3 regions of the Duganella sp. LjRoot269 genome follow, and region 3 is predicted to be linked to each of the others. Evidence: predicted binding sites of a transcription regulator. Region 3 holds the regulator's gene; each other region holds the start of a gene.
The links. Region 3 encodes HrcA, which represses chaperone genes, less so after heat shock. Its sites were predicted from a motif close to TTAGCACTCNNNNNNNNNGAGTGCTAA; they were not measured.
Positions count from the first base shown of each region.

Region 1 (9,588 bases), 5.6 Mb from region 3:
CTCGGCGGGCCGTCGGTGCCGCCGCCGGAGCTGCAAACCTATCTGGACCTGTGCAAGAGCCATCAGATGGAGGCGCTGCGCCGCAAGCTGTCGCAGGCGCTGCTGATGATGGGCCTGAAGAGTTTCGTCATCGAACTGGTCGCCCCGCTGACTTCGCTGATCGGCGAGGCCTGGGCCAGCGGCCAGCTGGCCACGTTCGAGGAACATCTATATACCGAGTCGCTGACGGTGGTGATGCGCAGCGCCATCTTCGCCATGCCGCAGGCCAACGCCAACAACGTCGGCGCGCCGCGCATCATGCTGACCACCTTGCCCCAGGAGCGCCACGGCCTGGGCCTGCTGATGGCCGAGGCCATGTGCGTGGCCGAAGGCGCCCACTGCATCTCGCTGGGCGTGCAGACGCCGCTGCTCGACATCGTCGAGGCGGCGCGGGTGCAGCGCGTCGACATCATCGCCCTGTCCTTCTCCGTGGCCATGAACGCGCGCCAGGCGCTGGACGGCCTGGCCGAGCTGCACTTGCGCCTGAACGGCAGCGTCGAGCTGTGGGCCGGCGGCGGCAATGCCGCGCTCAAGCGGCGCCGGCCGTCGTACGTGCGGGTCTACGCGCTGTCCGACATCAGCGCCGCCATCGCCGAATGGCGCCAGCGCAACGGTCCCGCCGCCAGCTGAAACGTTGTCATTCCGGTAGCAATCCGGGGCCGCCAGGCCGCGCTCTGGTAAAATACGCGCATTTCCCCGTGTCCGGCGCTGCCGGGCATCTGCTTGAAGCGCCCCCAACCACATATCCATGTTTAGTTTCTTCAAGAAAAAACCTGTCGCCCCGGAAGTGCCTGAGCTTAAACCCCTGGCACCGGCCCCCACCCCTACCGTTGAAACCGCCCCCGCCGCCGCCGTCGAGCCGCTGCTGCCGATCGAAGAGCCGGCGCAGAAACTGTCGTGGATGTCGCGCCTGAAGGCCGGCCTGTCCAAGACCTCGAACAACCTGTCCATCCTGTTTGTCGGCGCCAAGATCGACGACGCGCTGTACGACGAGCTGGAAGCGGCGCTGCTGATGTCCGACGCCGGCATCGACGCCACCCAGTACCTGCTGGACGCGCTCAGGCAAAAGGTCAAGGACGACAAGCTGCTGGACGCGGCCGCCGTCAAGGCCGCGCTGAAACAGCTGATGATAGACCTGCTGCTGCCGCTGCAAAAGCCGTTCGAACTGGGCCGCCATAAACCGATGGTGATGATGATTTCCGGCGTCAACGGCGCCGGCAAGACCACCACCATCGGCAAGCTGGCCAAGCACATGCAGGCCAACGGCCAGTCGGTGCTGCTGGCCGCCGGCGACACCTTCCGCGCCGCCGCCCGCGAGCAGCTGATGGTCTGGGGCCAGCGCAACAACATCACCGTCATCTCGCAGGAGTCCGGCGACCCGGCCGCCGTCTCGTTCGACGCCGTGCAGTCCGGCAAGGCCAAGGGCCTGGACGTGGTCATGATCGACACCGCCGGCCGCCTGCCGACCCAGCTGCACCTGATGGAAGAGCTGAAAAAGATCAAGCGCGTCATCGGCAAGGGCCTTGAAGGCGCACCGCACGAAACGCTGCTGGTGATCGACGGCAATACCGGGCAAAATGCGCTGGCGCAAGTCAAAGCCTTCGACGACGCCCTGCGGCTGACCGGCCTGGTGATCACCAAGCTCGACGGCACGGCCAAGGGCGGCGTGCTGGCGGCGATCGCCCGCGTGCGTCCGGTGCCCGTGTATTTCATCGGCATCGGCGAAAAGATTGAAGACCTGCAGCCGTTCGTGGCTGCCGAATTTGTCGAAGCCCTGCTTGGATAACCCTTCGGATCCTTACATGATCGAATTCCGGAACGTCTCGAAACAATATTCCCCCGATGCGACGGCGCTGCGCGACGTCACGCTCACGGTAGAAAAAGGCGAACTGGTCTTTCTCGCCGGCCCGTCCGGCGCCGGCAAATCCACGCTGCTGAAGATGATCGCGGCCATGGAGCGTCCCAGCGCCGGCCAGGTCATCGTCAACGGCCAGGACATCGCCCGCATCAAGCCGGCCGCCGTGCCTTTCCTGCGGCGCAACCTGGGCCTGATTTTCCAGCAGCAGCGCCTGCTGACCGACCGCTCCATCCTGGCCAACGTCATGCTGCCGCTGCTGGTCACCGGCGCCTCGCGCGGCCAGGCCGAGCAGCGCGCCCGCGCCGCGCTCGACAAGGTCGGCCTGCTCGAACGCGCCCATGCCCAGCCGCTGGCCCTGTCCGGCGGCGAGCAGCAGCGGGTATCGATCGCGCGCGCCATCGTCAACCGGCCGCAAGTGATCCTGGCCGACGAGCCGACCGCCAACCTGGACCGCGCCAGCGCCAACAAGGTGCTCGATGCGCTCAAGGCCTTCCACTCGGTCGGCGTGACCTGCGTGATCTCCAGCCACGACGAGCAAATGCTCGACTCGGCCGCGCGCGTCATCCACCTCAATCAAGGTCAGCTGGAGGTGGCGGCATGACGCACTGGTTCCGCCAACACCGCTACGCGCTGGCCGCCGCGCTGGTCCACCTGCGCCGTTCGCCGGGCGGCTTCCTGTTCAATATATTAGTGGTGGCGATCGCGCTGGCGCTGCCGTTCACCGGCGTCACCCTGCTCGACAATGTGCGGCCGATGTCCGAGCAGCTGTCGGTCGATCCGGAAATCAGCGTGTTCCTCAAGCAGGACACGCCGCGCGAGCAGGCCGAGGCGCTGGCCGTGCCGCTGCGCCAGACGGTCAAGGACAAGCAGGCCAAGATCATCTTCACGCCGCGCGAAAAGGCGCTGGACAACCTGAAGGACAAGAGCGGCCTGGCCGACGTGCTGACCACGCTGGGCGAGAACCCGCTGCCCGACAGCTACGTGCTCAAGCTCGACGCCTTCCGCAACGCCCAGGCCGGCGGCGACGTCGACCAGCTGGCCGAACAGATCCGCGCGCTGCCCGGCGTCGACACGGTGCAGGTGGACTCGGCCTGGGTCAAGCGCCTGGCCGCGCTGCTCAACGTGCTGCGCCTGGCCCTGCTGCTGCTGGCCGCGACCCTGGGCACGGTGGTGGTGGCGGTGATCTTCAACACCATCCGCCTGCAGGTGATGACGCAACGCGAGGAAATCCTGGTGTCCAAGCTGATCGGCGCCACCGACAGCTTCATCCACCGCCCCTTCTATTACACCGGCGCCCTGCTGGGCCTGTGCGCCGGCGGCCTGGCGCTGGGCGCGGTGTCGCTGGCGCTGCGCCCGCTGAACATCGCGATTGCCGAATTTGCAAGATTGTACGCGTCTGAGTTCCAGCTGGCGCCGCTGCCGCCGCTGGCCATGGCCGCCCTGCTGGCGCTGTCCGCCGGCCTCGGCCTGATCGGCGCGCTGCTGTCCGTGCAGCGCCATTTGTCCAAGCTCAACTGACCCCTCAACCTTTCCGTGCGTCCGCGCACGGAAACGGCTCCCGCCCCGCCCTATCATTAAGCTTGGCCTAAGCTCCAACGCGCATGCTTGATTTATCAGAAGCCATGATGCTTAAAAACGTCATAGTATTTTTACTATCAGGGCGATAAATATCTGGTGATTGGCACTCAACGAAGGAGAGTGCTAATATATGTGAACTGAAGAGCAAATGAGTTCTCTGCAGCAACAGTCACACCATCGAGCAAAGGAATGAAAATGAATATGATGTCCGCACCGACTGCATTGGTCCCCGCCACCAATAGCGCACTGGGACTCGGGTTCACTGGCAACCTGGGGAACCTGGACGCCTATATTTCGGCCGTCAACCGCCTGCCGATGCTGACCCACGCTGATGAAATCTCGCTGGCCAAGCGGCTCAAGGAAAAGAACGACCTCGGCGCCGCCCAGGAACTGGTGCTGTCGCACCTGCGCCTGGTGGTGTCGATCGCGCGCGGCTATCTGGGTTACGGCCTGCCGCACGCCGACCTGATCCAGGAAGGCAATATCGGCCTGATGAAGGCCGTCAAGCGCTTCGACCCCGACCAGGGCGTGCGCCTGGTGTCGTACGCGATGCACTGGATCAAGGCCGAGATGCACGAGTACATCCTGAAAAACTGGCGCCTGGTCAAAGTGGCGACGACGAAGGCACAGCGCAAGCTGTTCTTCAACCTGCGCAGCCACAAGACCGGCCTGGACGCGATGACGCCGGCGCAGATCGACAGCCTGGCCAAGCTGCTGGACGTCAAGCGCGAAGAAGTGATCGAGATGGAAACCCGCTTGAGCGGCCGCGACATCGCGCTGGAATCGCCGAACGACGACGAGGACGACAAATTCGCCCCGATCGCCTACCTGTCGTCCGAGGCCAGCGAGCCGACCCGCGTGCTGGAAGCCGAACAGGTGACCCGTTTGCAGTCGGAAGGCCTGGAAGAAGCGCTGGGCAAGCTGGACGCCCGTTCGCGCCGCATCGTCGAAGCCCGCTGGCTGGCCAATGACGACGGCTCCGGCGCCACGCTGCACACGCTGGCCGACGAATTCGGCGTATCGGCCGAGCGCATCCGCCAGATCGAATCGGCCGCGCTGAAGAAAATGAAGGGCTCGCTGGCCGCTTTTGTTTAAGCCAGCCGGGTAAAAAATCCCCTCCGGCCCGAACGCATGCAAGATCGCGTTCGGTGCCGCAGGGGATTTTTTTGCTTTACGCTGCCAGGCCCTTGGCCAGCAGCTCGGCGACCAGCTGGTTCATCTCCAGCTCGCGCGCCTTGGCCTGGGCATGCAGCTGCTGCACCAGGTCGCCGTTGAGCTTGACCGCGAACGGCACCAGCCCCAGTTCCTGGTCGCGCTTGCGCTGCTCGCGCTTGTCGACGACGTCGGCCACCTTGCCGAAACCGGCCGCTCCTGGGGCCGCCATCTTGCCCATCAGTTTTTTGGCGTCACTTTTCGCCATGCCGGTTTTTTTCATGAGGGATATCCTGATTGATTCAAAGCAGACATTCTACGCAGCTTGTGCCGGCCGCGCCGACTTAGTTTGAGCCAGCGCTGTCGGCGTGCAGTTCGTGCGCCGCCGGTATGATCTTTTTGTTAAGCTTGCTTCCACTTGGATGGAGGTCCACAATGAAAACCACGAATTTGCGTGCCATATTGCGTCCGATGCTGCGCCAGCTGATCGTCCTGCCCGTGCTGGTCGCCGTCATGGGCATGCTGCACGCCTGCGGCTCCGCGTCCGGCATGGGCAAGGCGGCCGCTCCCGCGGCGCAACGCTTCACCGCCACCTACGTGCTGCAGCAAGGCGGCAGCGTGACCATCGCGCAGGCCGCCACGCCAGGCCTGGCCGGCGCCACCGCCAGCGCCCCCGTCGTCAAGCTGGAACGCGTCAACGACAGCCGCTGCCGTGTCGGCGCGGTCTGCGTCTGGGCCGGCTACATCAGCTACAGCTTCACGCTGACCGGCACCGACGGCAGCACCAGCAGCTTCGTGCTGTCCGACAGCATGCCGAACGGCAAGCCCAGCGTCACGCAAAACGGCCTGACGTTCACGCTGGCCGGCGTCGAGCCGCAAGCGGTCCCGGCCAAGAATGAAGCGACGCCGGATTATCGGGTAAGCTTGAGGGTAAGCAACGCTCCCTCATCCTAACCCGACCCAGCGACCACATGACAACGATACGCCGTCCCGCCCGCACCGTCCTCGTTTCTTCCATCATCCTCACGCTGGTCCTGCCGCCGGCCGCCTTCGCCAAGACGCCGGTGGCCACCGGCACCGGCGGCGCCGTCGCCACCATCAGCGAACCGGCGTCGAAAGCCGCGCTGGCCATTCTCAACAAGGGCGGCAACGCCATCGACGCGGCGGTTGCGGCGGCGGCCACGCTGGGCGTGACCGATCCGTTCAGCTGCGGCATCGGCGGCGGCGGCTTCATGGTCATCTACCTGGCCAAGGACAAGCGCGTCATCACCATCGACCACCGCGAAACGGCGCCGGCCAGCTTCACGCCGACGGTGTTCCAGGAAAACGGCAAGGAGATGAACTTCGAGCAGGTGGTCGCCAGCGGCATGTCGGTCGGCGTGCCCGGCGCGGTGCGCGGCTGGCACGAGGCGCTGGACCGCTACGGCTCGATGTCGTTCAAGCAGGTGCTGGCGCCGGCGATCGCCGTCGCCACCGACGGCTTCAAGGTCAACGAGAATTTCTCCCACCTGGTGGAGATGAGCCGCGACAAATTCAGCATGTTCCCCGATACCGCCGCGCTGTACCTGAAGGACGGCAAAGCCATCGCGCCCGGCGCCACGCTGCGCAATCCCGGCATGGCCAAGGCCTACCGCGAAATCGCGGCCGGCGGCGTCAAGGTCTTCTACGAAGGCAAGATCGGTCGCGCGGTGGTCGATACCGTCAACCAGCCGAAAGTGGCGGCCGGCGTGCGCGTACGCTCCGGCAGCATGACGATGGCCGACCTGGCCAACTACGAAGTGCGCCTGCGCCAGCCTGTGCACAGCACCTATCGCGGCTACGACTTGTACGGCATGCCGTTGCCGAGCAGCGGCGGCGTTGCCGTGGCCGAAGCGCTGAACATCCTCGAGGGCTACGACCTCAAGTCCATGCCGCGCGAAAAAGCCGAGCACCTGTACATGGAAGCGAGCCGACTGGCCTTCGCCGACCGCAACGCCTACCTGGCCGACCCGGAATACGTCGAGGCGCCGGTGGCCGGTCTGCTGAACAAGGATTACGCCGCGCGCCGCCGTGAACTGATCAATCCGGCCCAGGCCAGCGTGCAGGCCCCGGCCGGCGACCCGTATCCATTCCAGAACGACGTCAGCGTGCCGCTGCGTCCCAACGCCAACAAGCTGCTGGCCGAAGGCGCGCACACCACCCACCTGACGGTGTCGGACAAGGACGGCAATATCGTCTCCTATACCTACACCATCGAATCGTGGGGCGGCAGCGGCATCACCGTGCCGGGCTATGGCTTCCTGCTGAATAACGAGATGACGGACTTCGATTTCTCCGGCCCGCATCCGAACGTGCCGGAAGCGGGCAAGCGCCCGCGCAGCAGCATGTCGCCGACCTTGGCATTCAAGGACGGCAAGCCGGCGTTCTCGGTCGGCAGCCCTGGCGGCGCCACCATCATCACCACCGTGCTGCAGACGATCTTCAACTACGTCGACCTCGGCATGTCGATGCCGGACGCCGTCAACGCGCCGCGCCTGTCCGAACGCAACGGCATGGCGACCGATGTGGAACCGGGCTTCGCCGGCACCCCGCAAGCGCTGGCGCTGGAGAAGAGCGGCCAGCACTGGAGCAAGACGCCGGAGGAAATCGGCGCCGCCAACGCGCTGGTGTTCAACCCCGACGGCACCGTCACCGCCGTCAGCGAAGGCCACCGCCATGGCGTCGGCAGCGCGCTGGTGCAGAAGTCAGCGCACTAGGCTGAATAACGGTATGCGGGCGTTGGGCGAGCGGCGGTAAGTCCAGTTCAACGCCTTCAGCATCGCCGCCCCAGGGTCGACGGCGATCGCCGACATCAGCGACTCCATGGCGCCGGTGGCGATCGCACAGGCCAGCGCATTGCCAGGGCAGGCGTGGATGCCATGGCCGAAACCGAACTCGCGGCCCTTGCCCAGCGGATCGCGGCTGGCGGCGGCCAGCACCAGCAGGATTGTTTGGCCGGCCTTCAACTGCGCGCCGCCGATCTCGCAATCCCGCGCGACGAAGCGGCGCGTGTTCTGCACCGGCGGATCGAAACGGCTCACCACCCGCACCAGCGCTGCGGCGTCTTCCGGACCGCTGCGTTCTTCCTCCGGCTGGCGCGCCAGCGCCAGCACGCTGTTGCCGACCAGGCCAGCCGTGGCTTCATACGTCTGCGACAGCAGGCCGACCAGATTGGCCAGCAAGGCGTGCGATTCGTTCCACCCCACCGCCTCTGCCTCCGCAATCACCAGCGACAGCAAGCTGCCCTCCGAGGCAGCCGTTGCGCCGCGCATCAGCGTCTTGAAGCTCTCCAGCAGCGCCTGCGCCGCCATGTGGGCGCGCTCGATTTGCGAAGCGTCGCTGAACGGTGACAGGCAGGCCACAAACTCGCCCATCCATGCCGCCACCGCAGGCAGCTGGCTGTCCGCAAAGCCGATCAGGCTGGCCATGGCCAACACCGGCACCTCGAACATCCACGACGCCAGGCCATCATCACGCCACAGCTCAGCGCCTATCCGCGCCGCGCGCCGCCGGGCCTCATCGGTGCCGACACCGGCCAGCGCCCGCTGCAATGCCAGCTTGGGCTGCGTGTGCCGCTCGCCATCATTCATGCGCACCAGCGCGCCGAACACCTGGCCCGCCGCGCCGCCAGCAATCGCCGCCGGCACCGGCTCGGCCAGCGGCCGCACGCGGCAATCCGGGTGCTGCATCACCGCTGTCACGCCGGCGGCGCTGGCGGCGATCCACAAGCCGAGGCCGTCGTCGAAATGCAGCCCTTGCCGCGCGGCGAGGCTGTCGTAATATGGATAGGGATCGGGATGCGTGACCGCGTCCAGCGCGTTTCGGGGAGGAGTGTGAGAGGTCATCATGTGGATAGAATGCCAGCAATTTCACCGCGATAGTTAGGCCGGCGCCGAAGCAAGGCCGTTGCTAAGCTATGTTTAAGGATACAACGTCAACATGCCGCTACGGTATCGCTCACAAGGGAGATGAAATGAAAAACTGGATGCGCGCCAACAAGGGCTTCTTGCTGTTCCTGATGCTGTTCGGGATCTTCCGCACCGCTGTCGCCGACTGGAATCCTATCCCGTCCGCCTCGATGCACCCCAACCTGCTTGAAGGCGACGTGGTCTTCGTCAACCGCCTGGCCTACAACGTCAAGGTGCCGCTGACCGACATCGTCATCGGCACCACCGGCGAGCCGCAGCGCGGCGACATCGTCACCTTCTCGTCGCCCACCACCGGCATCCGCCTGATCAAGCGCGTGATCGCCTTGCCGGGCGACCGCGTCGAGATGCGCAACGAGCAGCTGATCATCAACGGCGAGCAGGCCGGCTACGCGGCGCTGGGCCACGGCACCGAAACCATCAAGGGCGTGGGCGACCTGGCCGCCGTGCGCGTGCGCGAATCGCTGGGCCAGGCCCAAGGCACCGGGCATCCTATCCAGCTGCTGCCGCAGTTGCAGGCGCGCCGCAATTTCGAGCCGGTCACCGTGCCGCCCGGCCAGTACATGATGTTGGGCGATAACCGCGACAACAGCGAAGACTCGCGCTACATCGGCCTGGTGCCGCGCGCGCTGCTGATCGGCCGCGCCGAGCGCGTGCTGGCCTCGGCCGACATCACCGGCAACTGGCATCCGCGCACCGAACGCTTCGGAATGAGCCTGTATCCCTCCCCGTGATGCAGCCCTTCGCGCCATGGCGATGTTATGATAGCTAGATAATTTCATAACATTGCCGAGGCCGTCATGGTGGCGGCGCGAGGGTTAACATGATCGAATTCCAGGGACTGTCCAAGATCTATGGCGGCTTCAGCGCCGTCAAACCGCTGACGCTGACCGTCAAACGCGGCGAAGTGTTCGGCTTCCTCGGCCCCAACGGCGCCGGCAAAACCACCACCATCCGCATGATGATGGGCATCCTGGTGCCCAGCGCCGGCCACGTGCTGATCGACGGCCTCGATTG
Region 1 covers NZ_CAXUSL020000001.1:1,535,696-1,545,283, reverse strand. Annotated here, with positions in the region: gene ACSQ3S_RS06825 (MerR family transcriptional regulator) at 1-669, shown strand, start outside; gene ftsY (signal recognition particle-docking protein FtsY) at 788-1,825, shown strand; gene ACSQ3S_RS06815 (cell division ATP-binding protein FtsE) at 1,842-2,498, shown strand; gene ftsX (permease-like cell division protein FtsX) at 2,495-3,415, shown strand; gene rpoH (RNA polymerase sigma factor RpoH) at 3,671-4,570, shown strand; gene ACSQ3S_RS06800 (hypothetical protein) at 4,647-4,910, opposite strand; gene ACSQ3S_RS06795 (hypothetical protein) at 5,063-5,581, shown strand; gene ggt (gamma-glutamyltransferase) at 5,599-7,362, shown strand; gene ACSQ3S_RS06785 (cytochrome P450) at 7,351-8,493, opposite strand; gene lepB (signal peptidase I) at 8,619-9,305, shown strand; gene ACSQ3S_RS06775 (ABC transporter ATP-binding protein) at 9,395-9,588, shown strand, end outside.
Region 1: a site for HrcA is predicted at 3,576-3,602, ahead of rpoH (RNA polymerase sigma factor RpoH). Genes of this name have one in related genera too.

Region 2 (9,588 bases), 890 kb from region 3:
CAACCCGGCGGTGTCGCTCGACAAGTACATCGATTACTTCGACGGCACGATGAATTCGCCGTCGCTGCGCAGCGTGCCCCAGAAATACCTGGACGGCGCCGGCAAGCTGCAGACCGACACGCGCGACCTGGCCGATGGACGCCACCTCGAATACGGCAATATCGGCGTGCGCTATGAAGGCGATCTCGGCAAGTGGCAGCTGTCGGCCAAGGGCGGCATGACCAAGGGCACGCTGGACTTCGACGCGTTTTATTCCACCTCGAACCCGGCCGACGCCACCCAGTTCGCCGGCGGCTTCATGAACGCCGCCAAGACCGCGTTCGGCGCCGTCGACCATCTGGCTTACGCGATCGCCGGCACCAACGGCACCCAGGCTTACAATCCCGCGCTGGCCTCCGGCCTGGTGATGCAGGCGCAATACCGGGCCGCCGGTTCGGACTTCTACTCGAATCAGGCCGATATCAATATCACGCGAAATTTCCAGACCGGCCTGGGCAACCACGACGTCAAGATCGGTTTCTACGGCAGCACCTACGGCCAGACCAGCAAGTCGGTCTACAACGACATGCTGATCGAGGTGCAGGGCAAGCCGCGCACCCTCGACCTGGTCGCCTACTCCGCTTCCGGCGCGGTGCTTGGCTACGTTACCGACAAGGGCGTGCTGCGCTACACCACCACGCTGAACCAGGGCGACGTCGACGCCAAAATGGGCGCGCTCTATGTCAACGATACGTGGGAGGTGTTCGACGGGCTGCGCCTTGACGGCGGCGTCCGCAAAGAGCGTTATCACTACGACGGCTACGCCTTGCTGACCAAGCAGCTGAACCTGGGTGATCCGGCCACCCTGGCCGACGACACGACGCGCGCCTTCACCGGCGACAGGCAGGCGCACAAGTACAACACCGACACCGTCAACTGGACGCTCGGCGCCAACTACGATTTCTCGCAGCGCTTCGGCGGCTACGCCAGGGTGTCGCACCTGGAGGTGCCGCCGTCGATGCAGGTGGCAGCCTCGGTCGATCCGCTGGTCCTGACGACCAAGGCGGATCAATATGAGGTGGGTTTCAAAATGACCGCCGGCCGCTCCTATCTGTATGTGACCGGCTTCTACACGCAATTCGATCCGCTCAACGCCTCCTTCATCGCCTTCAACCCGGTGACGGGGCGCAACGATCAGACCGTGCCGTTCTTCGGCAAGGCCGTGGTGCGCGGCGCCGAGTTCGACGGCGCGCTGCACTTGACGGACCGCTTCTATATCAACGGCTCGCTGACGCTGCAGGATCCGCAATACCGGAACTTCGTCAGCGCCACCGGCGCCGATCCTTCCAAGGTGGTCGGCAACCAGATCATCCGCGAGCCCAGGGTATTCGGCAACATCCGCCCGAATTTCAATTTCAATGTAGGCGACAACCTTGTCGAGCTGTACGGCAGCTACTCGTACACGGGCAAGCGCTACGTCGACTTCTTCGAGGCCACCGCGATGCCGGCATACCACGCCCTCGGCGCGGGCGCGTCCGTCAGCCGCGGCAACTGGAGGCTCCAGGTCGTCGGAGACAACCTGACCAACGCCAAGGGTCTGACCGAAGGCAACACCCGAACGGATACGCTGGCCGGACAAGGCAGCAGGGAAGCGATTTACGGACGTCCCGTGTTCGGCCGCAATTTCCGCCTGGTGCTGAGCAAGGCATGGTGAGTCATATGATCAAGAAGACTGTCATCGCCCTCTCGCTGCTGCTGGCGCAGCAGGTCCATGCCGCGCCGGTGCGCGACCAGCACTGGTCGCTGCTGGCCAACCGGCTGTTTCCGGCGCTGGTGGACATGGGGACAGCCCGCCCCGGCACCGCCGTCCTGGCCGGCCGCCGCGCACGCATCGACGCATGCAAACAGGAACCGGGCTGCGTGCTGAATGCCGGCCTGTGGACCGACGCGGAAATCGAAGCCATCGCGGCGGCCGCCGCCAAGGCGCCGGCGTCATCCTGGAGAAAAGCGACCTTGGCCGACGATGGGGCGCAGGCCCAGGTGGCGCGCGAGCTTCGCGGCCTGAACAGCATCATCCAGGTGTACGGCCTGGGTATGGCGCCACACTATCCGCTCATCGACGGTCCGATCGATGCGGCCGGCAGCGCGCGTTTCAACGCGACGGTCAAGGATGCGGTCTGGCTGGCCGAGGCTGGCGAAGACGATCCGGTGCCGAGCCTGGATCCCAGCCTCAGACTTGCGATCGCCTTGCTTGATGTAAACGACCGCAACGACGCCGTCGCCTTCGAGCCGCTCGACATGGCCCACAACGCTGCAGCGCTCGGGCGCGCGCGCATCATCGACTGGAAGCTCTATCACTATACGGCGATTATCATTCCGGGCGTCGGTCCGGAAACTCTTTCGATGGCGTTGAGCGCGCGGGGCAAACTGAACGTGCGGATGGCCGCCAAGCGCTTTGCGGACGGCGAAGCGCCTTTCGTGATCCTGAGTGGCGCCTCGGTGCATCCGAAAGGAAGCCGGTTTGTCGAGGCGGTTGAAATGCGCAGGGCCCTGATCGAACGTTTCGGCGTGCCGGCGGAATCCATCATCATCGAGCCGTATGCCCGCCACACCACGACGAATTTGCGGAACGTGACGCGGCGGCTGGCCGCGATGGGGGCGCCGCTGGACAAAGACAGCCTGATCATCACCAACGTCGACCAAAGCCGCTACATAGAAAGTGCGGAATTCGCCGCGCGCAATCAGAAAGAGCTGGGTTACCCGCCCGGCACCGTCGGCACGCGGCTGTCGCCCACCGAGCTGACCTTCCGGCCGTCGGCCAAGTCGCTGCGCATCGACCCCGCCGATCCGCTGGACCCCTGATCTCTCCAGGAATGCCCGGCGCCCAGGCGCCCGGCGCATCAAAACGTAGTCATATCTGCATCATTCCCCCTCTTTTTTGCGCACACGCAAACAGTTCGCCTTGAAATACCCCAAGGTCGTCCCTATAATTGGCACTCGTTCCAAGGGAGTGCTAACAGCGCTCTCGGCCAAACTTTCCGTTGTAACAAGATTACTGATACAACAACAAACTGTACCATTGTTAAATTTAAGGAGTTTTGTATGAACCTTCGCCCTTTGAACGATCGAGTAATCGTCAAACGCCTCGACCAGGAAACCAAAACTGCGTCCGGCCTGATCATCCCTGATGCGGCTGCTGAAAAACCGGATCAAGGCGAAGTGCTCGCCGTTGGCAATGGCAAGATTCTGGAAGACGGCAAAGTCCGTCCGCTGGATGTCAAAGTAGGCGACCGCGTCCTGTTCGGCAAATACGCCGGCCAAACCGTCAAAGTCGACGGTCAGGAACTGATGGTCATGCGCGAAGAAGACATCATGGCAATCGTCGTCAAATAATTGACCGCATTGCACTAGCAGTTTGCACTAGCAATCACCTAATTCTGGAGAAACAACATGGCAGCTAAAGAAGTAATTTTCGGCGACGCAGCGCGCGCCAAAATGGTTGAAGGCGTCAACATCCTCGCCAACGCAGTCAAAGTCACCCTGGGCCCTAAAGGCCGCAACGTCGTGCTGGAACGCTCGTTCGGCGCCCCTACCGTCACCAAGGACGGCGTATCCGTTGCCAAGGAAGTCGAACTGAAAGACAAGCTGCAGAACATGGGCGCGCAAATGGTCAAGGAAGTTGCTTCCCGCACCAGCGACAACGCCGGCGACGGCACCACCACCGCCACCGTGCTGGCCCAGGCCATCGTCCGCGAAGGCATGAAGTTCGTTGCCGCCGGCATGAACCCAATGGACCTGAAGCGCGGCATCGACAAGGCGGTTGCCGCCACCGTCGAGCAGATCGCCATCATCGCCCGTCCATGCACCACCACCAAGGAAATCGCCCAGGTCGGCTCGATCTCCGCCAACTCGGATTCGTCGATCGGCGACCGCATCGCTGAAGCGATGGAAAAAGTCGGCAAGGAAGGCGTCATCACCGTGGAAGACGGCAAGTCGCTGAACGACGAGCTGGACATCGTTGAAGGTATGCAGTTCGACCGCGGCTACCTGTCGCCATATTTCATCAACAACCAAGAGAAGCAAGTCGCCATCCTGGACAATCCATTCGTCCTGCTGTGCGACAAGAAAATCTCCAACATCCGTGACCTGCTGCCGGTACTGGAACAAGTCGCGAAAGCCGGCCGTCCACTGCTGATCATCGCCGAAGACATCGAAGGCGAAGCGCTGGCCACCCTGGTTGTGAACAACATCCGCGGCATCCTGAAAACCTGCGCAGTCAAGGCCCCAGGCTTTGGCGACCGTCGCAAGGCCATGCTGGAAGACATCGCGATCCTGACCGGCGGTCAAGTGGTTGCTGAAGAAGTCGGCATGACCCTGGAAAAAATCTCGCTGGAAGAACTGGGCCAGGCCAAGCGTATCGAAATCGGCAAGGAAAACACCATCGTCATCGACGGTGCTGGCCAGGCTGCCGCCATCGAAGGCCGCGTCAAGCAAATCCGCGTGCAGATCGAAGAAGCGACCTCGGACTACGACCGTGAAAAACTGCAAGAGCGCGTGGCCAAGCTGGCCGGCGGCGTTGCCGTGATCAAAGTCGGTGCAGCCACCGAAGTTGAAATGAAAGAGAAGAAAGCCCGCGTTGAAGATGCACTGCACGCTACCCGCGCTGCCGTGGAAGAAGGCATCGTGCCAGGCGGCGGCGTAGCCCTGCTGCGCGCTCGTGCCGCTCTGAACGTCAAAGGCGACAACCCGGACCAGGACGCAGGCATCAAGATCGTCCTGCGCGCCATGGAAGAGCCACTGCGCATGATCGTGCAAAACGCCGGCGAAGAAGCTTCGGTGGTGGTTGCAGCGGTTCTGGCAGGCAAAGGTAACTACGGTTACAACGCCGCCAACGGCACCTACGGCGACATGGTTGAAATGGGCGTGCTGGATCCAGCCAAAGTCACCCGCTCGGCACTGCAGAACGCAGCGTCGATCGCCGGCCTGATGCTGACCACCGACTGCATGATCGCTGAAGTCACCGAAGACAAACCAGCCGGCGGCATGGGCGGTATGGGTGGCATGGGCGGCATGGGTGGTATGGACGGCATGATGTAATTGCCGGCATAGGCCTCGCTGTACAAAAAAGCTCCTGTGGCATTGCGGCGGCCTTGGCCGTCGCAAGCGATCAGGGGCTTTTTTTATTCAAGTGCGGCGTATTGTTGAACTTATTTGCAGACGGCGGTCACGTTGATGAAGTTGGAAAATCCGACGCCCGCCGGATTCGTACCCGAACTGTTCGCCAGCGTGCAGGTCTGCCCGCTGGGGTTGGCGGACACGGTCACGTTATAGTCCGCGCCGGGAACCATCAGCGGCGAATACGACTTCGGAAACACGCCCAAACCGTTGGCGCTGACCTTCAAGATACTCCCTTGGTCATCAGCGAAGTTGACGCTATTGCCTGCCGTCAGTCCCGATACCGTGACACCCACGTTATATCGCAGCAAGGTGATCGCAGCAGGCTGGCAAGTCACGGCGACATTGCTGATATCGACTGCGTTCTGCGCAACCATGCCCGCTCCATTGGCGACCTTGCAGGCGTTGCCGTTCGGGTCACCAAACAAGGTAACGCTGTACGCCGCACCGGCAGCGACTGGATGATCGAACTTGAAACTGCCGTTCGCGCTGACGGCGATGGTTTCCGTTCCATTATTGACCAGCAAGGCGGTGACGCCGGGTGACAACCCGCTCATGCTGCCCGAGATGCTTGCCGATTTCTGCGCGGGGATATCCGTCGTGGAACTGCCTCCGCCACAACCGACAATACACAAAGCCAGTACCAACGGCGCTACCGTAAATTTATTCATGCGATCTCCATAGGTTTTCCTCCCGAAAGGATATCATTTAATTAATATAGAAAATGCACCAATTATCACTGGCGACCATCGATTCAATTGAAAAGTCAAAATTGATTTAAATGCAATCAATCTCTACAATCGATCTTCATCAACCACTTTCGGACGTCACCCTATGCGCGCCTATAGCCTTCTGCCGCTGCTGCTTTGCGCCGGCTCCGCCTCTCTCGCCCACGCCCAGATGCCGACGCAGGACACCGTCAAAGGCGGCAAGGACCATCCGCTGCTGTCCCGCTTTGAAGGGTCGAAGATGGTCGGTTACGGCATCAAGGAATTCGACGAAGTGATGCTGCCTTCCGGCAAACGCGTCGAGAACAAGGGCGGCCAGATGGCGTTTGACAGTGCGCTGCAGCTGGAAGGCAAGTACACTCGCATCGCCTACAACTATCCGAAGGAGCGCTCGGCGCTGGAAGTGATGCGCAACTATCAGGCTGCGCTGGACAAGGCCGGACTGAAAACCGTGTTCGCCTGTGCCAAGGAAACCTGCGGCAAAAACTTTGGCGAGTTTTTCCTGGAGAAGCGCGTCGGCGACAATTTCGTCAAGGGAAGCTCCGACTACTGGTCGCCCTTCAACTACGGCCGCGACGACGAGCGCTACCTGCTGGCCAAGGGCACCCGCCCCGACGGCTCGCTGGTCCACGTCGCCGTGTATTCGGTGGCGCCGGTGCAGGACAAGAACGGCGGCATCTACGTCGAGATCGTCGAAGCCAAGGCGATGGAAACCGGCAAAGTCTCCGCCAGCCTGAACGCGGCGGACATGGCCAAGGGCATCGCCGCCGATGGCAAGGTGGCCGTCTACGGCGTCTACTTCGACACCGACAAGACCGACGTCAAGCCGGAGTCGAAAACCGCGCTGGCCGAGATGGCCAAGCTGCTGCAACAGGACCCAAAATTAAAACTGTACGTGGTCGGCCATACCGACAACCAGGGCGCGCTGGCGCACAACGTCGACCTGTCGCAGAAGCGCGCGGAATCGGTGATCAAGGCGCTGGCGGCCGACTACAAGGTCGATGCGAAACGGCTGAGCGCCAAAGGCGTGGCGTCGTACGCGCCGGCGGCGTCGAACGATGCCGAAGCCGGACGCGAAAAGAACCGCCGCGTCGAGCTGGTCAAGCAATAAAGCCGGGCCCGGCAAGGGCCATTTCATGTCTGCTAAACTCGGCGTTTGTCCTTAGCCCAGCCAGCTCATGAAATCAGATGCGTCAACCCGCCGCCGTTCGCTGTTCGCCGCCTGCACGGCGCATGCCGTCCACGATGGCCTGACCGATCTCATCTACGTGCTGCTGCCGATCTGGCAGGCGCAGTTCGCCATCAGCTACGCGGTGGTCGGACTGCTGCGCGCATCCTATTCCGGCGTGATGGCCAGCTTCCAGTTGCTGGCCAGCCGCCTGGCGAAGCGCTGGGGACGGGAACGCATGCTGGTGGGCGGCACCGTGCTGGCCGGAATCGCCTACCTGATCGCGGGCCAGGCCGGCGGCCTGGCGATGCTGCTGGTGGCGCTGATGCTCGGTGGACTGGGCGCCAGCACGCAGCATCCGCTGGCCTCGTCCATGGTCACCGATGCGCACGCGGCCGGCGGCGGCGTTAAGGAAGCGCTGTCGCAATATAACTTTGCCGGCGATATCGGCAAGACGCTGATTCCGGGCCTGACGGGCTTGCTGCTGGTGGTCGTCAGCTGGCAGGCCAGCGTGACGATGATCGGCCTGCTCGGCCTGACCGCGGCCGGGCTGCTGTGGTGGCTGATACCCGCGCGCGGCGATTTCGCGCCCGGCAAGGCCAAGTCCGCCAAGGACGGTGGCGGCAAGGGTTCGGCGCGCGGCCTGCGCGCACTGCTGCTGACCGGCACGCTGGACAGCGCCGTGCGCATGGGCTTCCTCACCTTCCTGCCCTTCCTGTTGAAAAGCAAGGGCGCGGGGACCGCCGGCATCGGTTTCGCTTTATCGCTGCTGTTTGTCGGTGGCGCGTTCGGCAAGCTGTTCTGCGGCTACCTGGGCGCGCGCATCGGCATGATGAAGACTGTGTGGCTGACCGAGTCGCTCACGGCACTGTGCATCGTGCTGGCGGTGTGGCTGCCGCTGGCCGGCGTGATGGCGATGCTGCCGCTGCTTGGGCTGGCCTTGAACGGGACTTCGTCGGTGCTGTATGGCGTCGTGCCGGAACTGGCCGCCGAGGGCAGGCATGAGCAGGCTTTCGCGTTGTTCTACACCGGCACCATCGGCGCCGGCGCGCTGTCGCCCGTATTGTTCGGCAGCCTGGGCGACGCCACCAGCGTGCCCGTCGCCTTGATCGCGTTGGCGGCCATCCTGCTGTTCACGTTGCCGCTATCGTGGCGCGTGCAACAGGAGTTGAACGGCTTGTGCGCGCCGAATTAATGGGTTCTACGCCGACAGCGAAGCGGCCCAGGGCGTCCTGACCGGCCGCCATCATCTGGCGTTCGAGGCGCGGGACCGCGCCGTGGTGGACGCGTTCCACAAGGCGGCGCTTGCCAACGGCGGAGCGGACAACGGCGGCCCCGGCGAGCGTGCCTATCATCCAGGCTACTACGCAGCCTTTGTGCTGGACCCTGACGGCAACAATATCGAAGCCGTCCACCACGGCGCCGCCCAGCGCAGTGTACCGTCGGTAAAAATCACGTTCTAGGCGACTATTTGGCTGGCGTTATCCCGGTTTGTTATGATGACCGCATCGACCTCGTTCAGAATTCAGCCATCATGATCTTCCGCCAGCTTTTCGACCCCACCTCCTCCACCTACACCTACCTGCTGGGCGATAGCGGCGAGGCCCTACTGATCGACCCGGTGTACGAGCAGGTGCCGCGCGATCTGGCGCTGCTGCAGGAGCTGGGCCTGCGCCTGCTGGCGACGCTCGACACCCATGTGCACGCCGACCACGTGACCGGCGCCTGGCGCCTGCATCACAGCTGCGGCAGCGGCATCGCGCTGGCGAAAGTGGCCGGCGCGGAACTGGCGGACCGGCCGCTGGTGCATGGCGACCGCATCGACTTCGGCAGCCGCCACCTGACCGTGCGCGCCACGCCCGGCCACACCAACGGCTGCCTGACCTATGTGCTGGACGACCAGAGCATGGCCTTCACCGGCGACAGCCTGCTGATACGCGGCTGCGGCCGCACCGACTTCCAGCAAGGCAGCCCGCAGCAGCTGTTCGCCTCGGTGCACCAGCAAATCCTGACGCTGCCCGACACCTGCCTGCTCTATCCGGCGCACGACTATCGCGGCATCACCGTCACCAGCGTGGCCGAGGAACGCCGCTTCAACCCGCGCCTGGGCGGCGATGTCGACGTCGGTGACTTCAGCGGCTACATGAACCATCTCAACTTGCCGCATCCAAAATTGATGGATGTGGCGGTACCCGCCAACCTGCGCTGCGGCAAACCCGAGGGCGACACGCCCGCGCCCGACTCGCCCACCTGGGCGCCGCTGACGCTGCGCTTCAGCGGCGTATGGGAAATCGAACCGATGGCCCTGCTGGAGCACGCGGCCAAGGTACAGATCGTCGACGTGCGCGAAGCGCCGGAATTCATCGACCGCCTCGGCCACTTGCCGGGCGCGCAGCTGGTGCCGCTGTCGCAGCTGATGGATCGGCTGGACGAACTGGACCGCGACCGGCCGGTGGTGGCGGTCTGCCGCTCTGGCGTGCGCTCGGCCCAGGCCAGTGTGCTGCTGGCCAAGGCCGGATTCAGCCAGGTCGCCAACCT
Region 2 covers NZ_CAXUSL020000001.1:6,214,780-6,224,367, forward strand. Annotated here, with positions in the region: gene ACSQ3S_RS27840 (TonB-dependent receptor) at 1-1,693, shown strand, start outside; gene ACSQ3S_RS27845 (YdcF family protein) at 1,699-2,841, shown strand; gene groES (co-chaperone GroES) at 3,082-3,372, shown strand; gene groL (chaperonin GroEL) at 3,430-5,076, shown strand; gene ACSQ3S_RS27860 (hypothetical protein) at 5,187-5,825, opposite strand; gene ACSQ3S_RS27865 (OmpA family protein) at 5,989-6,993, shown strand; gene ACSQ3S_RS27870 (MFS transporter) at 7,061-8,245, shown strand; partial or broken gene ACSQ3S_RS27875 (VOC family protein) at 8,256-8,513, shown strand; gene ACSQ3S_RS27880 (rhodanese-like domain-containing protein) at 8,585-9,588, shown strand, end outside.
Region 2: a site for HrcA is predicted at 2,970-2,996, ahead of groES (co-chaperone GroES). Genes of this name have one in related genera too.

Region 3 (9,588 bases):
ACGGGCTGTCGCACCTGGGCGTGGGCAGTCCGCTTGAAGCGATGAAGAGCAGCATTCCCGGTTATCAGCGTTTGAACGAGGGCTACGGCCGCTAAAGCAAGGCAACCCGGCGCCCGCCGCAGCAGCAATGGCAACAACAGCGGCAGCGGGCGCTTTTTGATTTTTTTTACACCTGACTCATGAGCGTTCCACCATGCAGATGAAGTTCGAAATGAAAATCCTCGCAGTCCTGCTGTGCACGGCCGCCCTCGGCGGTTGCAGCCTGTTCTCGAAGAAGCCTGCGCCGGCGCCCGCCGCCGCGCCGGCGTCCGCGCCCGCCGCCACGGCCTTGAACACCACGCCGGCCGCGCCGGCCAAGGCCGACAAGTCTGACGGCAAGGGCGGCTTCCTGCCGCCTGGCGAGTCGGGCAACGTCGCCATCGATTCGATCGTGGTCGTGGTCAACGACGACGTCATCACCCAGCGCGAGCTGAGCAACCGGATCAAGGCCGTCACCGCCCGCATGAAGGCGCAGAACGTGCAGATGCCCGATCCGGCCGACCTGCGCCGCCAGCTGCTCGAGCGCATGATCGTCGAACGCGCCCAGCTGCAGATGGCCAAGGAGATGGGCGTGCGCGTCGACGACCTGCAGCTCGACCGCTCGATTTCCCGCATCGCCGAGGCGCAGAAGCTGACCGTGCAGGACCTGCGCAACCAGATGGAAAAGGACGGCACGCCGTTCGCCGCCTTCCGCGAGGAGATCCGCGAAGAGATCATCATGCAGCGCCTGCGCGAGCACGAGGTCGACTCCAAGATCCAGATCTCGGACGCCGAGGTCGACAGCTTCATGGCCGCCGAAAAGGCCGCCGCCGCCGAGCAGTTCGAGGTGAACATCTCGCAGATCATGGTGCGCATCCCCGACAACGCCACCGCCGAGGTGATCGCCCAGCGCCGCGCGCGCGCCGAGGAAGTGATGCGCCAGCTGCGCACCGGCGCCGACTTCGCCAAGATGGCCGCCACCTATTCGGACGCCAGCGACGCGCTGGAGGGCGGCGTGGTCGGCTGGCGCCAGCCCGAGCGGCTGCCGCCGGTGTTTGCCGAGGCGCTGGTCAAGCTCAAGCCGGGCCAGGTCACGCCCATCATCAAGAGCGTGGGCGCGTTCCACATCCTGAAGGCGGTCGACCGCCGCAGCGTGGCCGAGGCGCAGGCGGCGGCCTCGGTGCAGCAGACCCACGCGCGCCACATCCTGATCAAGGTCACGCCGACGATGAGCGCGGCCGACGCCAAGCGCAAGCTGACCGAGCTGAAGGAACGCCTGGACAACAAGGCGGCCAAGTTCGAGGAACTGGCGCGGCTGTTCTCCAACGACGGCTCGGCCGCCAAGGGCGGCGACCTGGGCTGGCTGTATCCGGGCGACACCATGCCCGAATTCGAGGCGGCGATGAACAATCTGAAGATCGGCGAAGTGAGCCAGCCGGTGGAGACCAGCTTCGGCATCCACCTGATCGAAGTGCTCGAGCGCAAGAGCGACGACGTGTCGAAAGAGCGCGAGCGCAACAACGCGCGCCAGGCGATCCGCGAGCGCAAGCTGGAAGAAGCGTCGGAAAGCTGGCAGCGTGAAGTGCGCGACCGTGCCTACGTCGAGTACCGCACCGACGACGGCAACAACGTCAACAAATAAGCGGCAAGGGGACCACGCGTGAGCGCCACTTTGAACCCTGGGCGCACCGCAGTGCGTTCCCCGTCCGCCCGTCCGGCGATCGCCGTCACGGTCGGCGAGCCGGCCGGCATCGGCCCGGAAATCTCGATCCGCGCCGCCTGGGCGCGGCGCCATGACGTCAACTGCGTGCTGCTGGGCGACGCCGCCTTCCTGGCCATGACGGCCAGCGCCATCGATCCCGCGATCCAGTTGTCGGCGCTGTCGCTGCAGGCGGTGCGCAACGGCGGCCTGCCGCACTTCGGCCCCGGGCGCATCAGCGTGATCGACGTGCCGCTGTCCGCGCACGTGGTGCCGGGCCGGCTGGACAAGGAAAACGGCCGCGCCGTGCTGGCCACGCTGGACGCCGCCATCGAGGGCGTGCGGGCCGGCTGGTTCGAAGCGGTGGTCACCGCGCCGCTGCAAAAGAGCACCATCAACGACGCCGGCGTCAAATTCTCCGGCCACACCGAATACTTCGCCGACCAGACGGGCACGCCGCAGGTGGTGATGATGCTGGCCGGCACGCCGGCGTCGCCCGCCGGCGCGCCGCCGCTGCCGCCGTTGCGCGTGGCGCTGGCGACCACGCACCTGCCGCTGAAGGACGTCGCCGCCGCGCTGAGCCAGGACGGGCTGGCGCGCATCCTCGACATCATAGACCACGACCTGAAGACCAAATTCGGCATCGCCGCGCCGCGCATCCTGCTGTGCGGCCTGAACCCGCACGCGGGCGAGGGCGGCTACCTGGGACGCGAAGAGATCGACGTCATCGCGCCGGCCATCGCGGCGGCGCGGGCGCGCGGCATCGCCGCCGCCGGCCCGTATCCGGCCGACACGCTGTTCCAGCCCAAATACCTGAAGGACGCCGACTGCGTGCTGGCCATGTACCACGACCAGGGCTTGCCGGTGCTGAAGTACGCCACCTTCGGCCAGGGCGTCAACATCACGCTGGGCCTGCCGCTGATACGCACCTCGGTCGACCACGGCACCGCGCTGGACCTGGCCGCCAAGGGCCTGGGGCTGGCCGATTGCGGCAGCATGGAGGCGGCGATCGACACCGCCGTCGCCATGGCCAACGCCGCGGCCTCCCAGCCTCCTAATCACTCTCAATAAGAACAATCATGAAACACGTCGCCCGCAAACGCTTCGGCCAAAACTTTTTACACGATAAATACGTCCTCTCCAGCATCACCGACGCCATCGCCCCGGCGCCGGACGACGCGATGGTGGAAATCGGCCCCGGCCTGGGGGCGATGACCGAGCAGCTGATGCGTACGCTGAAGATGATGCACGTCGTCGAGCTGGACCGCGACCTGGTGGCGCGGCTGGAAAAGACCTACAACCCGGCCAAGCTGACCATCCACGCCGGCGACGCCCTGAAATTCGACTTTTCCACGATCCCGGTGCCGGCCGGCCAAAAGCTGCGCATCGTCGGCAACCTGCCGTACAACATCTCCAGCCCGCTGCTGTTCCACCTGGCGACGTTCGCGCCGCAGGTGCAGGACCAGCATTTCATGCTGCAAAAGGAAGTGGTGGAGCGCATGGTGGCCGAGCCGGGCAGCAAGACCTACGGCCGCCTGTCGGTGATGCTGCAATGGCGCTACGACATGTCGCTGCTGTTCGTGGTGCCGCCGGAAGCGTTTGATCCGCCGCCGAAGGTGGAGTCGGCGATCGTGCGCATGATCCCGGTGGCCAAGCCGCTGCCGTGCGACGGCCCGACCTTGGAGGCGGTGGTGCTGAAGGCGTTCTCGCAGCGCCGCAAGGTGATCCGCAACTGCCTGGCCGGCATGTTCACCGAAGAACAGATCGTCGCCGCCGGCATCGACCCGACCATGCGTCCGGAAACGGTGGGCCTGGCCCAGTACGTCGCGCTGGCCAACCTGCTCAAGCCGCAAACCGTCTAGGCAAAAAAAAGCCCGCTGGTGAAAGCGGGCTAAATCCAATTCCTTTGCAAGAAGTGGAGGAGACAGGTGAATTATGCTGCGACGCGGCATATAACACAAGTTTATTTTTCACATATCGAACATCATGAATGTGAATAACACTCCTCCCGCTTCCTGTCCTTCCCTTAGTTCGTCGTGCAGGTCAGCACCAGGTTGCTGACATTGTTTTCGTGCATCACGCCGGTGCCGTTGACCAGCGTGCAGGTGGCGCCGACCGGCTGGGTCAGGATGGTCACGCCGTAGGCTTGGCCGTCCGCCACCTGGCTGCCGAACACGAAATCACCCTTGCCGCTGCTGTCGGTCGGGCTGCTGACCGTCAACTGGCCGCCGGTCGAGCCGTTCAGCAGCACCACGCTGCGATTGAGCAGCGTGTCGGGCGTGGCCGAGGTCGCGTCTTTGTACTGGAACAGGCCGGTGAACTGGCCGCCCAGCGTGTGGGTGCTCTGATTACACACCACTTGGGCTGCGATGGCGACGTTGTGGCCGGCCGAACCGCTGGCACCGCCGAGGGAGCAGCTCATGTGCGCAGGCTGGGTCTGGATGGTGATGTTGTAGTCTGTGCCGTACGGAATCTGGTGCGGGAACACGAAGCTGCTGGCGCCGGCCGGCACCTTGACGGTGTCGCTGCCGTTGGCCAGCACCAGGCCGTCGTTGTTCAAGCCTGCAATCGTGCCCTGCACCGCGAACTGCGCCTTGCCGCCGCAGCCGGCCAGCGCCGCAGCCAGGATCAGCGCCGCGCCGGCGCCCAAAGTCGAAAATTTCATGTATTACTCCAAAAAATAAGCGGGGCCGGCAATTATTGGCAGGTGACGGTGATCGGCGAGTAGTCGCCGGCCGGCATCGTGCCGACGTTGTTGGCGATGGTGCAGGTCTTGGTGGTGTCCTTGGGCTGCGACAGGATGGTCACGCCGAACGGCGAGCCGTCGCCGACCTTGGTCGGGAAGGTGAAGTTGACCGGCGTCGAGGCCGATGCGCCCGGCAGGATCGCCACCGTGTCGGAGCCGTTGGCCAGTACCAGGCCTTTGGTGTCCAGGCCGGTGACGGTGCCGCCCAGGGTCCACGGATTGGTCACGCAGATGAAGGCGATGTAGTAGGCGGTGTAGACGTTGGCCTTGCCGGTGTTGGTGGTGCCGCTCGGAGTGCACTTGGCGCCGGTCGGCTGGGTATCGACGATGACGTTGAACTGCTCGTCGACGGCGGCCAGCTTGGTGAAGACGAAAGTGGACGTGCCGTTCGGGATCGGCAGCTTCTCGCCGGTGTTGGTGTTGACCAGCACCAGGCCATCCTTGGTCAGGCCGCTGACGCTGCCGGACAGGGCCAGGCTACCGTTGCCGCCGCCGCAGGCGCTCAAAATGACGGCACACAGCAGGGCGAGGCCCGAACGCAGATACAAACTTTTCATAAAAATCTCTCTCCAAAACGAATAGGGCCGGCAACACCACTGGGTGCAGCATATTACACGGAATTGCCCGGTATTTTAGTGCATTTGGTAACGCCGGGCCCTGAACCGATGTAACAGCATGTGACACCGGACCGGCGGCGGCGCTGGCCGCCGCCTTATTTGACCCGCGCGGCGACGCAACTGGAGCGGCGGCCGTCGATGCGGCAGCGGTTGCGCACCTTGCCCTGCAGATCGTGCACCAGCACCTCCCATTGCTCGGCGCCGCGCCGCTCCATGGTCATGAAGCCGAAGCCGTCGACCCAGGAGCTGAAGCTGTCCACCACCGCGCCCGGCGCGGGCGTGGCGCCGGCCGGCAGCCGCTCGGGCAGCGGCACGATATCCTCGGCGGTGCCGGCAAAGCCGGAAATCAGCTGGCTCGGATGGCCGGAGGAAAAACTGACCTGTTCCCACAGGTGCACATGGCCGGACAGCATGGTCTGTATCGCCGCCGGCAGCAGTTGCGGGTTGAGCGAGCCGAACGCCTGCTGCAGGCCGGCGTCGCCCGGCAACAGCACGATGGGACCGTCGCCCTTGCGGTCGGCGCCCATGCCCAGCAGCGGGTGGTGGGTGATGCCGATGTTGTGCGGCGCCTGCCGCGACAGCGCGTCGACCTTGCGGTACAGCTCGCGGTACTTGTCGTAGCCGAGGTCGCCCGGCTTCAGGCCCTTCCACGTGGTGGCGGCGGTGTCCATGACGATCAGCTGGGTGGACTGGCCGATCGTCACGGCGTAGGGATCGCTGTAGTTGCCGATGGCGTCGTCGGCGTCGGCGTTGCAGTCGCGGCCGGCCAGCAGCGGGCGCGGGTCGAGGAAGCGCCAGTAGCCCTGGCCGCCGCGCGGGCAGCTTTCATGATTGCCGCGCGCCATGATCCACGGCGCCGCCCGCAGCAGCGCCGCGCCGGGGGCGAAGAAGTCGGCGTTCCACGCGTCCCAGCCGTAGCCCCAGGGACTGCCCGCGCAGCCTGCATCGCCGTCGGGACAGGCGTTTTCGCGGTAATGGTAGTCGCCGACGTGGATCACCAGGTCCGGACGCCAGGCGGCGGCCTGGGCCGCCACGGCGGCGAACGGATAGGCGGCGCCGTCGTTGCAGGCCTGGTAGCTGGCGCTGCTCTTTTGCAGGCGGCAGCCGGTGTCGCCGATGACGACGATGCGTTGCGGCTCGGCCTTCGGCAGCGGCAGCGCGCGGCCCAGCACGGTGGCGCCTTGGCCGCCAGCCGGCAGCGGCGCCTCGCAGGTCAGCAGCGGGAAGCTGGCCGGCCTGGAGTCGGCCGGCGCCGACGGCGTGGAGCGCAGCGCGATGGTGGCGGCCGGCGCGCGCACGGTCATCGCCAGCGGGCGGCCGTCGACGACGATGTCGGGGCAGGCCGGCGCGGCGACCAGCACGCGCGCCACGGCGGCGCCGTTGTCGCCCATCACCACGAACGAGGAAAAGTCCGGCGGCTGGACGACGGTGGCGCAGCCGGCCAGCAGCGAGGCCAGGGCCAGGGCCGGCATTGGACGGCAAAGAGTGGTCGGGAACACGGCATCTCCGGCTGAGTAATCCAATAATTTACCATGCCGTCACGGCGCCGTGATCGGTGCGACAATACCGCTTGTCCACTATTTTTGGCCCGCCATGACCTCACGCCGCCCCCACGCCTTGTTGTTCGACCTCGACGATACCCTGTGGCCGATCGGCCCCGTCATCGCGGCGGCGGAAGTCAGCTGGCACGCCTGGCTGGCCGAGCGCGCGCCCAAGGTGACCGGCAAATATACGGTCGCCGAGCTGCGCGCCATGCGCATGGCGCTGCTGGAGCGCCGGCCCGAGCTGGTGACCGACCTGTACCAGTTGCGCCGCCAGGCGCTGCTGGACGTGTTTGCCGAAACCGGCGAGGACGCCGCCCATGTGGAAGGCGCGATGCGCCACTTCGCCGAGTGCCGCAACGCCGTCACGCCGTTCGCCGACGTGGTCCCGGCGCTGGCCGAGCTGCAGCGCATGCTGCGGCTGGGCGTGATCACCAACGGCAATGCCGATCTTGAAGTCATAGGGCTGCACCACCATTTTGAATACACGCTGGCGTCGGCCAGGTTCGGCCGCGCCAAGCCGGACCCGGACATCTTCCTGGCCGCCTGCGAGGCGATGGGGGTGGCGCCGCGGGACGCGGTCTACGTCGGCGACGACCTGCGGCTGGACGTGCAGGGCGCGCAAGGGGCGGGGCTGCGGGCGGTGTGGATGAACCGTGGCGGCGGCAGCGCCCACCTCGAGGCCGGCATCGCGCCGGACGCCATCTGCGCCTCGTTCGACGAACTTCTGGCCTGGGTACGCGAGCAAATGCGGCATTGACGCCACGCCGCGGCCCCCGTCCGGCGCGGAGCGTGCATAATAGAAGCAAACCCGACGGAACTACCTCGATAGACTCAACATGCAACTCGATACACGCGCACAAACACTGCTCAAGGCCCTGGTCGAACGCTACATCGCGGACGGCCAGCCGGTAGGCTCGCGCGCGCTGTCCAAGATCTCCGGACTGGACCTGTCGCCGGCGACGATACGCAACATCATGGCCGACCTGGAGGAGCTGGGCTACGTGGCCAGTCCCCACACCTCGGCCGGCAGGGTGCCGACGCCGCGCGGCTACCGCATCTTCGTCGACACGCTGCTGACGGTGCAGCACCTGGACGAGCAATCGGTGGAGGGGCGCATGCGGCTGCAGGCGCCGCAGCCGCAGAAGATGATTTCCAACGCCGCGCAGATGCTGTCGTCGCTGTCGCAGTTCGCCGGCGTGGTGCTCAGCCCGCGGCGCGAGTCGGTGTTCCAGCAGATCGAATTCCTGCGCCTGGGCGAGAAGCGCATCCTGCTGGTGATCGTCGGCCCGACCGGCGACGTGCAGAACCGCCTGCTGCTGACCGACGTCGACTACAGCCCGGCGCAGCTGGTGCAGTCGGCCAACTACATCAACCAGAACTACGGCGGGCTGGCCTTCGACGAGGTGCACACGCGGCTGCAGCACGAGCTGCGCCAGCTGCGCGACGACATGGGGCGGCTGATGCAGGCGGCGGTGGAGGCGGGCAGCGAGGCGATGGCCGACAACTCGGACGACATGGTCATCGCGGGCGAGCGCAACCTGCTGTCGGTCAGCGACCTGTCGTCGAACATGACGTCGCTGCGGCAGATGTTCGACATGTTCGAGCAGAAGACGGGGCTGATGCAGCTGCTCGACGTGTCGAGCAAGGCCAGCGGCGTGCAGATTTACATCGGCGGCGAATCGAGCCTGGTGCCGATGGACGAGATGAGCGTGGTCACCGCGCCGTACACGGCCAACGGCAAGATCGTCGGCACGCTGGGGGTGATCGGCCCGACGCGCATGGCCTACGAGCGGGTGATACCGATCGTCGACATCACCGCCAAGCTGCTATCGAACGCGCTGAGCCACAACTAATCCGGGGTCAGATCCGACATTTGGACACGGGCTCTACCGTAGCGGCCGCTACGGTAGAGCCCGTGTCCAAATGTCGGATCTGACCCCGGATTTTCAAGGGCGGTGCGGGCAGGCGGTCTTGGTGCAGTTGCCGTAGATCGCCAGCGCGTGTTCGGCGATCTTGAAGCCGCGCTCTTTCGCCACCAGTTGCTGGCGCGTTTCGATTGCCTCGTCAAAGAATTCCTCCACGCGGCCGCAATCGAGGCACACCAGGTGGTCGTGGTGCGAGCCTTCGTTCAGCTCGAAGATGGCCTTGCCGGTTTCGAAGTGGTTGCGGTTCAGCAGGCCGGCCTGCTCGAACTGGGTCAGCACGCGGTAGACGGTGGCCAGGCCCACATCCATATTCTCGGCCAGCAGGATCTTGTAGACATCCTCGGCGGTCAGGTGGCGCACTTCGCTGTTCTGGAAAATATCCAGGATTTTGAGGCGTGGCAGCGTGGCTTTCAGGCCGCTGGCCTTCAGATCGGTAGGATTGTTACCCATGGTCGAGACTCTATAATGTGGTTGGCGGTGCGAGGTGACGGCGAGGTGACAGTTTAACGCACTCCGGGTGCCGCCGCAGCTAAATCGCCCCCGCGGCGCGCGCCGGGCTGAAATTTACATTTGCAATGTTTTACAATTATTCTTTATAAAACAAGGACATAACATCCGATTTGCTGGATAATGCGATCTCTTCGAGTGCCCACGCAGCCCCATGTCGCGGCTTGTGCTTTATGATATGGCGTTTTTCGGCACTTCCGCTCGATCAGATTGAGGACAACCATGCGCGTCACCCAGGCTTTATCGCAGTCTTTGTTGCACCGTTTCACTCCCCGGCTCGCAGGCGCTGTGTGCGTCGCGCTGGCGCTGGGCGGCTGCGCTTCCAACACCACGCTGGGCGAGAAATCGACCGCAGTGAAAGAAACCGGTGCCACGCTGGACGCCAACAAGGGCGCGCAAACGACCACCATCACCCAGCTGCAGAAGTTCATGTGGTTCTTCTCGCCGTATCGTCCGGACATCCAGCAGGGCAACTTCGTCTCCGAGGAAATGCTGGCGCAGCTGAAGGTCGGCATGACCCAGGACCAGGTGC
Region 3 covers NZ_CAXUSL020000001.1:7,109,603-7,119,190, reverse strand. Annotated here, with positions in the region: gene ACSQ3S_RS31870 (LPS-assembly protein LptD) at 1-95, shown strand, start outside; gene ACSQ3S_RS31865 (peptidylprolyl isomerase) at 212-1,660, shown strand; gene pdxA (4-hydroxythreonine-4-phosphate dehydrogenase PdxA) at 1,679-2,788, shown strand; gene rsmA (16S rRNA (adenine(1518)-N(6)/adenine(1519)-N(6))-dimethyltransferase RsmA) at 2,797-3,579, shown strand; gene ACSQ3S_RS31850 (hypothetical protein) at 3,744-4,382, opposite strand; gene ACSQ3S_RS31845 (hypothetical protein) at 4,415-5,020, opposite strand; gene ACSQ3S_RS31840 (metallophosphoesterase) at 5,176-6,579, opposite strand; gene ACSQ3S_RS31835 (HAD family hydrolase) at 6,674-7,381, shown strand; gene hrcA (heat-inducible transcriptional repressor HrcA) at 7,461-8,477, shown strand; gene fur (ferric iron uptake transcriptional regulator) at 8,571-8,999, opposite strand; gene ACSQ3S_RS31820 (outer membrane protein assembly factor BamE) at 9,279-9,588, shown strand, end outside.